DNA from 2 places in the Micromonospora sp. GCM10011541 genome. Region 2 is predicted to be linked to the other one. Evidence: predicted binding sites of a transcription regulator. Region 2 holds the regulator's gene; the other holds the start of a gene.
The links. Region 2 encodes HrcA, which represses chaperone genes, less so after heat shock. Its sites were predicted from a motif close to GGTTNGCACNCTCNNNNNGAGNGTGCNAACC; they were not measured.

Region 1 (6,436 bases), on a different contig from region 2:
AGCCGGTTGCGGGACCGGGGCGTGTCGATCCGCGACTCCGTCTTGATCGGCCCCTGCGCCGACCACCCGCGCGGCACCCAGTACGCGTCGAAGTCGGCGAAGCTGGTCAGCTCCAGCTCGGTGACCCACTTGCAGGCCGAGACGTAGCCGTAGAGCCCGGGCACCACCATCCGCACCGGGAAGCCGTGCTCGACCGGCAGCGGCTCGCCGTTCATCCCGACCGCGAGCAGCGCGTCCCGCCCGTCCCGCAGCACCGCCGTGGGGGTGCCGCAGGTCCAGCCGTCGACCGAGCGGCCGACCACCTGGTCGGCGCCCTCCTCCGGCTCGGCCTCGTCGAGCAGCTCCTTGATCGGCACACCCAGCCAGCGCGCGTTGCCGATCAGGTCCCCGCCGACTTCGTTGGAGACGCAGGCCAGGGTGACGTACCGCTCCACCATCGGCCGGGCGAGCAGGTCGGCGAAGCTCAGCTCGATCTCCCGGCGCACCCGGCCGTGGATGCGCAGCCGCCAGGTCGCCGGATCCACCTGCGGCACCACCAGCGCCGTGTCGATCCGGTAGAAGCCGGAGTTCGGGGTGACGTACGGGGCGAGCTGGGCCAGCGAGAGGTCGGCCCCGGCGGGCACCGCCGGCGCGGCGGCCGACGGGGTCGGCAACGCGACGGCCTGCCGGGCCGCCGACACGCCCCGCCGCCCGGCCAGCCAGTGCCCGCCGACCCCGGCCACGGCCGCCACGCCCAGCAGGGTGCCCACCCCGGTCAGGAAGCGCCGCCGCCCCTCCGGGTCGACCTCCGCCCCGCCGGCCGGAACCGGCTCGCGGGCCTCGTCCGCGGCGACCGGCTCGGGGGCCGCCTCCGGGGCGACCGGCTCGGGGGCCCTCTCCGGGGCGACCGGCGGCGACCAGGACCACAGCTCGGGTTGCAGCGGCCCGGCCAGGAGCAGCCAGAGGGCCAGCGCGCCGAGCGCCGCGCCGACCAGCGAGGGCAGCGCGTCGAGGACGTTCGCGCCGGCCCGGGTCAGCGCGGCGGCCACCCCGAGGGCGGCGAAGGCCGCGATGCCGGCCAGCCCGGCCCAGAGCCGGCGGGCGGCCAGCACGCCGAGCAGCGCGGCGAACGCCGCGAGCAGCAGGGCCGTCCCGACCAGCAGGGCGATCTTGTCGTACGTGCCGAAGAGCGCGATGGCGAACTGCTTCAGCGGCGCGGGGACGACGTCGACGACCAGCCCGCCGACCGCGATCAGCGGCGCGGAACGGGCACCGGTGAGGACGGCCACCGGTTCGGCGGCGCCGATCGCCACGGCGGCGGCGGTGATCCCGGCCAGCGCGGCGTACCCGCGGGACGTGGTGGTCATCGGAACAGTCTTGTCGATCACCCCGCCGGACCGGTAGCGGCGTCAGCGTTCCGTAACCAGATACGGGTCAGGGCACACCGTCGGCGTGACGGTGTGCCCTGACGTCGTCCGTACGGCGTCGGGTCAGAAGCCCGGGCCGTGCTGGTGGCCGTGACCGTGGCCGTGGCCGTGCCCACCGGCGGCGGCCGGCTCGGCCTTCTCCGGCTTCTCCACCACGAGGCTCTCGGTGGTGAGCAGCAGGCCGGCGATCGAGGCGGCGTTGGTGACCGCGTTGCGGGTCACCTTCACCGGGTCGATGATGCCGGACTTGACCAGGTCGACGTACTCGCCGCGGGCGGCGTCGAGGCCGTTGCCCCACTCCTTGCCGGCGACCTTCTGCACCACCACGTAGCCGTCGTGGCCGGCGTTCTGGGCGATCCAGCGCAGCGGCTCGACCAGCGCCTTGCGCACGACCGAGACGCCGGTCTTCTCGTCACCGGTGAAGCCGAGGTCGTCGTCGAGGACCGGGAGGATCTGGGCCAGGGCGGCGCCGCCGCCCGGGACCGTGCCCTCCTCCACCGCGGCCTTGGTCGCCGAGATGGCGTCCTCGATGCGGTGCTTGCGCTCCTTCATCTCGACCTCGGTGGCGGCGCCCACCTTGATGACCGCGATGCCGCCGGAGAGCTTCGCCAGCCGCTCGGCCAGCTTCTCCCGGTCCCACTCGGAGTCCGAGGCCTCGATCTCCTTGCGGATCTGGGCGACCCGGTCGGCGACCTCGGAGGTCTGGCCGCCACCGTCGACGACGGTGGTGGTCTCCTTGTCGACCACGACGCGCCGGGCGGTGCCGAGCACCTCCAGGCCGACCTGGTCGAGCTTGTAGCCCAGCTCCGGGGCGACCAGCTCGGCACCGGTCAGGATGGCCATGTCCTGGAGCATCGCCTTGCGGCGGTCGCCGAAGCCGGGGGCCTTCACCGCGCAGACCTTGAGGGTCTTGCGGATCGCGTTGACCACCAGCGTGGACAGGGCCTGGCCCTCGACGTCCTCGGCGATGATCAGCAGCGGCCGGTTGTTCTGGAGGACCTTCTCCAGCAGCGGCAGCAGCTCCTCGATCGCCGAGATCTTCTGCGTGGTGATCAGGATGTACGGGTCCTCCAGGACCGACTCCTGCCCCTCCACGTCCGTGACGAAGTTCGGCGAGATGAAGCCCTTGTCGAACTGGAGGCCCTCGGTCACGTCCAGTTCGGTGTGCAGCGCCGAGCCCTCCTCGACGGTGATGACGCCGTCGCGGCCGACCTTCTCCATCGCCTCGGCGATCAGGTCGCCGATGGTGGCGTCCTGCGCGGAGATCGTCGCCACGTGCGCGATCGACTCCTTGTCGGCCACCTCGACGGCCCGGCCGAGCAGCGCCTCGGAGACCTTGGCGGCCGCCGCGTCGATGCCCCGCTTGAGGCCGGCCGGGTTCGCCCCGGCGGTCACGTTGCGCAGGCCCTCGCGGACCATGGCCTGGGCCAGCACGGTCGCGGTGGTGGTCCCGTCGCCGGCGACGTCGTTGGTCTTGGTCGCCACCTCCTTGACCAGCTGCGCGCCGAGGTTCTCGTACGGGTTGGTGAGCTCGATCTCCTTGGCGATGGTCACGCCATCGTTGGTGATCGTCGGCGCACCGAATTTCTTGTCCAGGACGACGTTGCGCCCACGCGGGCCGAGGGTGACCTTGACCGCGTCCGCGAGGGCGTTGACACCGTGCTCGAGCAGGTGCCGGGCGTCGTCCGAGAAGCTCAGGATCTTCGCCATGAATGTCCCTTCGAAGCGACGTTGCCCCGGCCCGGCGAGCCGGACCGGGGCAACGACACTGATCGGTTGGTTACTTCTCGATGACCGCGAGGACGTCGCGGGCGGAGAGCACCAGGTACTCCTCGCCGGCGTACTTGACCTCGGTGCCGCCGTACTTCGAGTAGATGACGGTGTCGCCGACCTTGACGTCAACCGGGATCCGGTTGCCCTTGTCATCGATGCGGCCCGGGCCGACAGCGAGGACGGTGCCCTCCTGCGGCTTCTCCTTGGCGGTGTCGGGGATCACGATGCCCGACGCCGTGGTGGTCTCAGCCTCGTTCGCCTGGACCAGGATCCGGTCCTCGAGCGGCTTGATCGCAACCTTGGTCGCGGTAGTCACGGGCATACCCTCCTGGGGTACTTGGTTTCGTTGCCGGACGGCAAGCCGAACGGCGTCAATCTGCCACATGCCACCGGGCGGGGCCGTCGTCGCGGGTGCCGGTCCGCCTGGCGTTCAGCGCCCGGGCCGAGGCCCGGAAGCTGGCACCCTCGATGGGAGAGTGCTAATCGCAGGTTATTCCTCGGCTAGCACTCCGTCAAGGAGAGTGCCAATCCGTCGTCCGGCGCGTCGTCCCGACGAACATGATCAACTCCGCCCGCGGCCGGTCGCGGCAGCCCGGGGGCAGCACCCCACCATGCCGCACCCGCCCCCGCCCGGCCGATCCGCCCCGACGGGCGGGGAGAATGGCACGGTGGATCTCGACCAGCTGGCCGCGCTGCGTACCGCCGAGGGGTCGGCCGCGCTCGCCGCGGCCACCGAGGTGGCCGGCGGCGACCCGCTGGCCGCGGCCGCCGCGCTCCGCTCGGCCGGGGTGCCGGCCGGGCTGGCCGCCGCCGCGCTCACCCAGGCCGAGCTGCGCCGCCGCGCCGCCGGCAAGTTCGGGCCGGCCGCCGCGCGGATGTTCCTCACCCGGGCCGGCCTGGAACAGGCCACCCGCCGGGTGGTCGCCGACCGGCGGGCCGCGCGGCTGCACGCCGCCGGGGTACGCACCCTGGCCGACCTGGGCTGCGGCCTCGGCGCGGACGCACTCGCCGCCGCCCGCGCCGGGATCCGGGTGTACGGCGTGGAGGCCGACCCGGTGACCGCCGCGATGGCCGCCGCCAACGCCGAGGCGGCGGGGCTGGCCGAGCGGTTCACGGTGGAGTGCGGCGACGCGACCGCCTTCGACGTCAGCCGGGTGGACGGCGTCTTCTGCGACCCGGCCCGGCGGACCGCCGGCACCGGGCGGCGGATCTTCGACCCGAACTCCTACTCGCCGCCGTGGGACTTCGTCACCGGGCTCGCCGAGCGGGTGCCGCACACCGTGGTGAAGGTGGCCCCGGGGCTGGACCACGCGCTGATCCCGCCCGGCGCCGAGGCGGAATGGGTCAGCGTGGACGGCGACCTGGTGGAGGCCGCGCTCTGGTGCGGCCGGCTCGCCGAGGTCCCCCGCCGGGCCACCCTGCTGCGCGGCGGCACGCCGCACGTGCTGACCGGATCCGGCGCGGCGGAGGCCCCGGTCGGCCCGGCCCGCCGGTTCCTGTACGACCCGGACCCGGCGGTGGTCCGCGCGCACCTGGTCGCCGAACTGGCCGCGGAGCTGGACGCCACCCTCGCCGACCCGAGCATCGCCTACCTGTACGCCGACGCCCCGGTCCGCACCCCGTACGCCCGCTGTCTGGAGGTGACGGACGTGCTGCCGTTCTCGCTCAAGCGGCTGCGCGCCCTGCTCCGAGAACGCCGGGTCGGCCGGGTGGAGATCCTCAAGCGCGGCTCGGCGCTGGAGCCGGAGAAGCTGCGCCGGGCCCTGCGGCTCTCCGGCGACGCGGCGGCGAGCCTGGTGCTGACCCGGGTGGCCGGCGCGCCCACCGTGCTCGTCGGCCACCCGGTAGCCGCCTGAATTCGGCTCGCCCCGCCGGCCGGGCCCGGGCTAGCTTGTCGGCATGGCGGGACAGGGCACTCCGGCGACCGCGCTGCTCGCGAAGCGGAAGATCAGCCACAGCACGCACCCGTACGACGTCTCCCCCGAGGCGCCGAACTACGGCGCCCTGGTGGCGGCGGCGCTCGGGGTCCCGCCGGAGCGGGTGTTCAAGTCGCTGGTCACCGAGGTGGACGGCGGGCTCATCGTGGCGGTGGTCCCGGTCACCGGGGAGCTGGACCTCAAGGCGCTGGCCGCCGCGGTCGGCGGCAAGCGGGCGACCATGGCCGACCGCACGGTGGCGGAGCGGGCCACCGGGTACGTCCGCGGCGGCATCAGCCCCCTCGGCCAGCGCAAGCGCCTCCCGACCGTGGTCGACGCCTCGGCGCTGGACCACCCGACCGTGTACGTCTCCGCGGGGCGCCGCGGACTCCAGCTCCAACTGAGCCCCGCCGACCTGATCGCCCTGACCGGCGCGGTGACGGCCCCGCTCGCCGGCCGCTGAGCACGAGCGCGACGCCCGGCCGGCGGGTCAGCGGTGAGTGCTGACCTTCTTACGCGCACATCGAAGGCGGCCAAGGTCTGGCAGCAAAATAATCTCTCACCGTCGATATCTGCGCCGGCGGCATTCCCGATCCACACCAATTCCGCGGGCAGGGCGCTCCACCGCCAGCGACGGGGGAGCGGTCGAATGTCGGCCGCGTTGCCGAATTGTTACTGGCAACAACAAACTGCTGGCCACTACGGTCTTGTGCGCCCGAGCGACGAACAATACGTTGCCCGGAACAACAAACCGCTGGCAGCGCGACCCCGCGGCTCACCGGCTCGTCACCCCACCCACCTTCCCCTCGAGTTCCGTCCCCCTTGAAAGGAACCGTGCAGAATGCGCAGAGGGATCCTCACCGTCGCCGCGGTCGGCCTGCTGGCCGCGGGAAACCTCACCGCCTGCGGCACCGACTCCGGTGACGGCGCCGCGGGCAGTCCCAGGCCGAAGATCGGGGTCATCCTGCCCGACAGCGCCTCGTCGAACCGGTGGGAGACCGCGGACCGCAGATACCTGGAGGCCGCCTTCAAAGCGGCCGGGGTGGACTACGACATCCAGAACGCCCAGAACGACAAGGCGCGATTCGTCACCATCGCCGAACAGATGATCACGAATGGCGTGACCGCGTTGATGATCACCAATCTCGACTCGGGTACCGGGAAGGCGGTTCTGGACAAGGCGACCCAGAAGGGCGTCGCCACCATCGACTACGACCGGCCCACGCTGGGCGGTTCCGCGCAGTACTACGTCAGCTTCGACAACGTCGCGGTCGGCCGGCTCCAGGGCGAGGGCCTGGTCAAGTGCCTCACCGACAAGGGCGTGAAGAAGCCGGTGGTCGC
Region 2 (6,436 bases):
CCGTAGTTTCCGGAACATCGTGTGGATCTTCAGCCAGCCGACCGGCGGAGACGGCGGAGACGGCGGGAAGGGCGGAGACGGCGAAGCTCATCACGCGGACGGCAAGCCGGCTGCGGACGCGCGGGTCACCAGCGCGCGAGGCGGGTGGCGAGGACGGCGAGGGCCGCCACGCCGGCCGTGGAGGTGCGCAGCACCGACGGCCCGAGCCGGACCGGGCGGGCGCCGGCCTCGCGGAAGGCCGACAGCTCGGCCGGGGCGATGCCGCCCTCCGGGCCGACCACCAGCACGATCTCGCCTGTGGCGGGCAGGTCGGCGGTGGTCAGCCGCTCCTCGGCCTCCTCGTGCAGCACGAACGCGCCGGCCGCCCCGGCGATCCGCCGGACGACCGTCTGGGTGGACTCGTCCGGGGACCCGGCCACCACCGGCAGCCAGGCCCGGCGGGCCTGCTTGGCCGCCTCCCGGGCGGTCGCCGCCCACTTCTCCCGGGCCCGTACGCCCCGGTCGCCGCGCCACTGGGCCACCGAGCGGGACGCCGCCCAGGGCACGATCTCGTCGACCCCGACCTCGGTCATCGCCTGCACGGCCAGCTCACCCCGGTCGCCCTTGGCGATGCCCTGTACCACCACGACACGCGGGACGGACGCGTCGGTGTACCCCCGGGAGGTGACCTGGAGGTCGAGGGTGCCCCTGCCGACGGCGGTGACCACCGCGGCGGCCGTGCCACCCCGACCGTCGGCCAGCAGCAGTTCCTCGCCGACCCGCAGCCGCTGCACGTTCGCGGCGTGGTGCCCCTCGGGGCCGTCCAGCGTCAGTGCGTCACCGGTGGGCAGCGCCTCCACCAGGAACAGCGGGGCGGACACGTCAGGCGTGCCCGTTGAAGGCGTCGCGCATCCGGGAGAAGAAGCCGCCCTGCTTGGTCAGCTCGGCAACCTCCTCGCCCCGGGTCTTGGCGAAGTCGCGCAGCATCCGCTCCTGGTCGGCGTCGAGCTTGGTCGGCGTCCGCACGTCCAGATGGACGTAGAGGTCGCCGCGGCCGGTGCCGCGCAGGTGCGGCACGCCCCGGGCGCGCAGCCGCAGCGTGCTGCCCGGCTGGGTGCCCGCCTTGACGTCGACCGTCTCCTCGCTGTCCAGCGTCTTGATGGTCAGCCGGGTGCCGAGCGCGGCGGCGGTCATCGGCACGGTGACCCGGCAGTGCAGGTCGTCGCCCTTGCGGGAGTAGACGTCGTGCGGCCGCTCGTGGATCTCCACGTACAGGTCGCCGGCGGTGCCGCCGCCCGGGCCGACCTCGCCCTGCTGGGCCAGCCGGATCCGCATGCCGTCCTCGACCCCGGCCGGGATCTTGACGGTCAGCGAGCGGCGGGTCCGCACCCGGCCGTCGCCGGCGCAGGTCGGGCAGGGGTGCGGGATGGTGGTGCCGTAGCCCTGGCAGACGGTGCACGGCCGGGCGGAGACCACCTGGCCAAGGAAGGTCCGCTGCACCGACTGCACCTCGCCCCGGCCGCCGCACGCCTCGCAGGTGGCCAGGTGGGTGCCGGCCGCGGTGCCGGCGCCGGAGCAGGTGGTGCAGAGCACGGCGGTGTCGACGGTGATCGGCGCCTCGACGCCGAACGCGGTCTCGTGCAGGTCCAGCTCCAGCCGCAGGATCGCGTCCGCGCCCGGCCGGGTCCGCGGGCGCGGCCCCCGGGCGCCGCCCGCGGCGCCGCCGAAGAAGGCGTCCATGATGTCCTGGAAGCCGACGAACGGGCCGGCCCCGCCGGGACCACCCGGACCGCCGGCGCCCCCGCCGCCCGGCGCGAGCGGGTCGCCGCCCAGGTCGACGATCTGCCGTTTCCGGTCGTCCGAGAGGACCTCGTACGCGGCGTTGATGTCCTTGAACTTCTCCTGTGCCTCCGGGTCCGGATTGACGTCCGGGTGGAACTGCCGCGCCAGCTTGCGGTAGGCGCGCTTGATCTCGTCGTCGGAGGCCTCCCGGCTCACGCCGAGAATGCCGTAGTAGTCCCTGGCCACTGCGTTCCGTGTCCTCATGTTCGTCTCGCGTTGCGCCGGTCGGCGGCCGGAGCCGGCCGTCGGCCCTGACTGGTCAGTTCTGGGCCAGCAGCTCGCCCACGTAGCGTGCCACGGCCCGCACCGTGGCGATGGTGCCGGGGTAGTCCATCCGGGTGGGCCCGAGCACCCCGAGGCCGCCGACGATGGTCGCGCCCGGGCCGTACCCGGTGCTCACCACCGAGGCGGCGCGGAGGTTGTCGATCTCGTTCTCGTCGCCGATCAGCACCCGAGTGGTGCTCGGCTCGGCCTCCCCGATCAGCTTGAGCAGCACGACCTCCTCCTCGAGCGCCTCCAGGATGGGGCGCAGCGAGCCCTGGAAGTCGAGCAGTCCACCGCGGGTGAGGTTGGCCGTCCCGGCCAGCGCGATCCGCTCCTCGTGCCGCTCCACCAGCGTCTCCAGCAGCACGGTGGAGAGGGTGGTCATGGCGCCGCGCAGATGCGGCGCCGACTCGTCGACGAGCGCCTGGACCAGCGGCGGGGTCTCCGAGAGCCGGCTGCCGACCAGCTTCTCGTTGACCAGCCGGCGCAGGTCGATGACGTCGGCGGCGGGGATCGGCGCGGGCAGCTCGACCAGCCGCTGCTCGACCCGCCCGGTGTCGGCGATCATGACCAGCATCAGCCGGGTGGTGGAGATCGGCACCAGCTCCAGGTGGCGCACCGAGGAGCGGGCCAGGCTCGGGTACTGCACCACGGCGACCTGGCGGGTCAGCTGGGCCAGCAGCCGGACCGTGCGGTGCACCACGTCGTCCAGGTCGACCGCGCCGACCAGGAAGCGCTCGATGGCCCGGCGCTCGGCCGGGCTGAGCGGCTTGACCCGGGAGAGCCGGTCGACGAAGAGCCGGTAGCCGCGGTCGGTGGGCACCCGGCCCGCGCTGGTGTGCGGCTGCCGGATGTAGCCCTCCTCCTCCAGCACCGCCATGTCGTTGCGCACCGTCGCCGGGGAGACGCCCAGCTGGTGTCGCTCGACGAGGGCCTTGCTGCCGACCGGCTCCTGCGTGGCGACGTAGTCCTCGACGATCGCGCGCAGCACGGCGAGCTTGCGGTCGTCGAGACCCATCTCCCCACCTCCTGAAGCACCTCGACCCGCCGGTGGTCCGGGGCGGGCCGGGCACCTGGCACTCGACTGTAGCGAGTGCCAGTCTACGTCGGCGCCACCCCTGACGCGATGATCAGCGACGGACCACGGGGGTCCGGCCCGCCACCCAGCACGGCGCCAGAGCCGTTCAGCCGGACATCCCGGGCGATCTCGCTCTGGTGCCGCCTTGCGGGCAACCCCTACCGTGACGTCCATGACTGAACCACCTCGCCCTCCCGGAGCGGGGGACGCCGGCGCTCAGCCGCCGGACCCGACCCCGCCGTCGGCACCGTACGGCTCGTCGGCGGACGAGCCACCCACCGCACCACTGTCCGGGGCGCCGGGCGCGGGCGGCTATCCCCCGCCCGGTGGCTATCCCCCGCCCTCCGGCGGCCAGCCGCCGTCGGGTGGCTACCCACCTCCGGGCGGCTATCCGCCGCCGGGCGGCGGCTATCCGACCGGCGGCGCGTACGGCGCCCCGAGCGGCGGCTGGGCCAACAACGAGGACAAGACCTGGGCGCTGGTCGCGCACTTCGGCGGCGCGGCGGCGATGTTCGTCAGCGGCGGCGTGCTGGGCTGGCTCCCGCCGCTGGTCGCCATGCTGGCCCGGGGAAACCAGTCGCCGACGGTGCGTCAGCACGCGGTCGCGGCGCTCAACTTCCAGCTGCTCTGGTCGATCGTCGGCCTGGTCGGCTGGGTCCTGGCCTGCATCGTGATCGGGTTCCTCGCGGTCGGCGCGGCGGTCATCATCGGCGTCCTGTTCGGCATCCTCGCCGGCGTCAAGGCCAACGAGGGCCAGCTCTACCGCTATCCGATGAGCATCAGCCTGGTCAAGTGACGCCCCGCCCGGCCGGCCCGCGGGTCGGCCGGGCGATCGGCGGTCAGGGCAGCAGGTCGCGGACCACCGCGTCAGCCAGCAGCCGGCCGCGCAGCGTGAGCACCGCCCGGCCGGCCGCGTACTCCGGCGCGGCCAGCAGCCCGCCGGCCAGGGCCCGCTCGGCCCCGGCGCGCCCCGCGTCGTCCAGCACGTCCAGCGGCAGCCCGGAGGCGAGCCGCAGCCGCAGCATGACGTCCTCCATGTGCGCCTCGTCGGGCGTGAGCACCTCCCGGGCCAGGCCCGGCGACTCCCCGGCGGCGAGCCGCTGGGCGTACGTCGTCGGGTGCTTGACGTTCCACCAGCGCACCCCGCCGACGTGGCTGTGCGCCCCCGGTCCGAGGCCCCACCAGTCGGCGCCGGTCCAGTAGAGCAGGTTGTGCCGGCACCGGGCCGCCGCCGAGCGGGCCCAGTTGGACACCTCGTACCAGGAGAAACCGGCCGCGTCGAGGGCGGCCTCCGCGGCCAGGTAGCGGTCCGCCGCCACGTCGTCGCTCGGGTACGGCAGCTCGCCGCGCCGCATCCGCGCGGCCAGCCGGGTGCCGTCCTCCACGATCAGGGCGTACGCGCTGACGTGGTCGACCCCGGCCGCGACGACCTGCTCCAGCGAGGCGGCGAAGTCCTCGGCGCGCTCCCCCGGCGTGCCGTAGATCAGGTCCAGGTTCACGTGGTCGAACCCGGCGTCGCGCGCCTCGAGGGCGGCGGTGGTGGCCCGCCCGGCGCTGTGCTTGCGGTCCAGGATCGCCAGCACGCCCGGCGCGGCGGACTGCATGCCCAGCGAGATCCGGGTGTAGCCGGCGGCCCGCAGCGTCTTCAGCGACTCCGGCGTGACCGACTCGGGGTTGGCCTCGGTGGTCACCTCGGCGTCGGCGGCGAGCCCCCAGGTGCGGTCGATCCCCGCCAGAATGCGGGCCAGGTCGTCGGCGGGGAGCAGGGTCGGCGTGCCGCCGCCGACGAAGACGGTGTCGACCCGTCGCGGCGGCGTGTCACCGAGCACCCGGCCCGCGAGGGCCAGCTCGGCCAGCACGGTGTCGGCGTACGACTCGCGGCTGGCCCCGCCGCCCAGCTCGGCCGCCGTGTACGTGTTGAAGTCGCAGTAGCCGCAGCGGCTGGCGCAGAACGGGACGTGCACGTACACGCCGAAACCGCGCGCGCCGACCGCGCGGGTGGCGGCGGCGGGCAGCGACCCGTCACGCGGGACGGATTCACCTTCTGGAAGAGCGCCGGGCATGGCAACTAGTGTGCCCGGCATGACCTCTCCGGACGCTCTCGTGCGGGTCGCCACGGCCCGTGGGGTGACCACCCTCACCCTGGACAGCCCGCACAACCGCAACGCGCTCTCCACCCCGCTGATGACCGGGCTGCTGGCCGGGCTGGCCGCGGCGGTCGCCGACGACGCGGTCCGGGCGATCGTGCTGGACCACACCGGCCCGGTCTTCTGCTCCGGCGCGGACCTGAAGGAGACCGCCGCCGCGTACGCCAGCGGGACGGTGCCGGCCGGGATGCTCGGCGACGTGCTGGTGGCGGTGCGGGAGTGCCCGAAGCCGGTGCTGGCGAAGGTGGCCGGGCCGGCGCGGGCCGGCGGGCTGGGCCTGATCGCGGCGGCCGACCTGGCGGTCTGCGCCGAGGAGGCGACCTTCGCCTTCACCGAGGTGCGGATCGGGGTGATCCCGGCGGTCATCTCGGCCACCGTGCTGCCCCGGCTGAATCCCCGGGCCGCCGCCGAGCTGTACCTGACGGGGGACACCTTCGACGGCCGCCGGGCCGCCGAGATCGGTCTGGTCACCGCGGCCGTGCCGGCGGCCGGGCTGGACGCGGCGGTGGCCCGTTACTGCGACTCGCTGGTCCGGGGCGCGCCGCGGGCCCTGGCGGGCGCCAAGGAGCTGCTGCGCCGGCCGGCCCCCACCGACCTGCGCGCCGAGATCGCCGAGTTGGCCGCCCTCTCCACCGGGTACTTCCTCTCCGACGAGGGCCGGGAGGGCGTTCTCGCCTTCCGCGAGAAACGGGACGCGGCCTGGGTGCCGACCGGGAACGCCGCCGACTGACCACGGATGCCCTCCGTGGCCGAGTGGTGACGGAACGGGAGGCAACCGGTCGGACGACCCGGGCGGCGCTCCGGGGGACGTACGCTTGGCGGACTGTCGAACAGGAGGTGCGGGTGCGAACTCGGGCAATCGGGGCAGCCGGTGTGGTGGTGGCGGTCGTCGCCCTCCTCGGGATCTGGTTCGTGGCCCGGCACGTCGCGCCCCAGCTCCGCCTCCCGGCGGCCAGCCGCACCTGCACCGTCCAGGCCGACGGCCGGGTCGTGCTCGGCGCCGACCAGATGGCCAACGCGGCCACCATCGCGGCGATCGGCGCACAGCGCCGGATGCCCGAGCGGGCCGTGGTGGTGGCGCTGGCGACGGCGTACCAGGAGTCGCACCTGAAGAACCTCGCCCACG

Region 1: the regulator HrcA is predicted to act here: its motif matches at 3,634-3,664, upstream of groES (co-chaperone GroES).

Annotation. Positions count from the first base shown of each region.
Region 1 is NZ_JBHSBP010000049.1:601,901-608,336, reverse strand. It holds gene ACFOYX_RS20095 (molybdopterin-dependent oxidoreductase) at 1-1,346, opposite strand, end outside; gene groL (chaperonin GroEL) at 1,470-3,116, opposite strand; gene groES (co-chaperone GroES) at 3,187-3,501, opposite strand; gene ACFOYX_RS20080 (methyltransferase domain-containing protein) at 3,848-5,035, shown strand; gene ybaK (Cys-tRNA(Pro) deacylase) at 5,079-5,558, shown strand; gene ACFOYX_RS20070 (substrate-binding domain-containing protein) at 5,937-6,436, shown strand, end outside.
Region 2 is NZ_JBHSBP010000065.1:86,397-92,832, reverse strand. It holds gene ACFOYX_RS27450 (16S rRNA (uracil(1498)-N(3))-methyltransferase) at 126-860, opposite strand; gene dnaJ (molecular chaperone DnaJ) at 862-2,007, opposite strand; gene hrcA (heat-inducible transcriptional repressor HrcA) at 2,081-3,103, opposite strand; gene ACFOYX_RS27435 (DUF4870 domain-containing protein) at 3,336-3,959, shown strand; gene hemW (radical SAM family heme chaperone HemW) at 4,003-5,226, opposite strand; gene ACFOYX_RS27425 (enoyl-CoA hydratase-related protein) at 5,246-6,040, shown strand; gene ACFOYX_RS27420 (hypothetical protein) at 6,148-6,436, shown strand, end outside.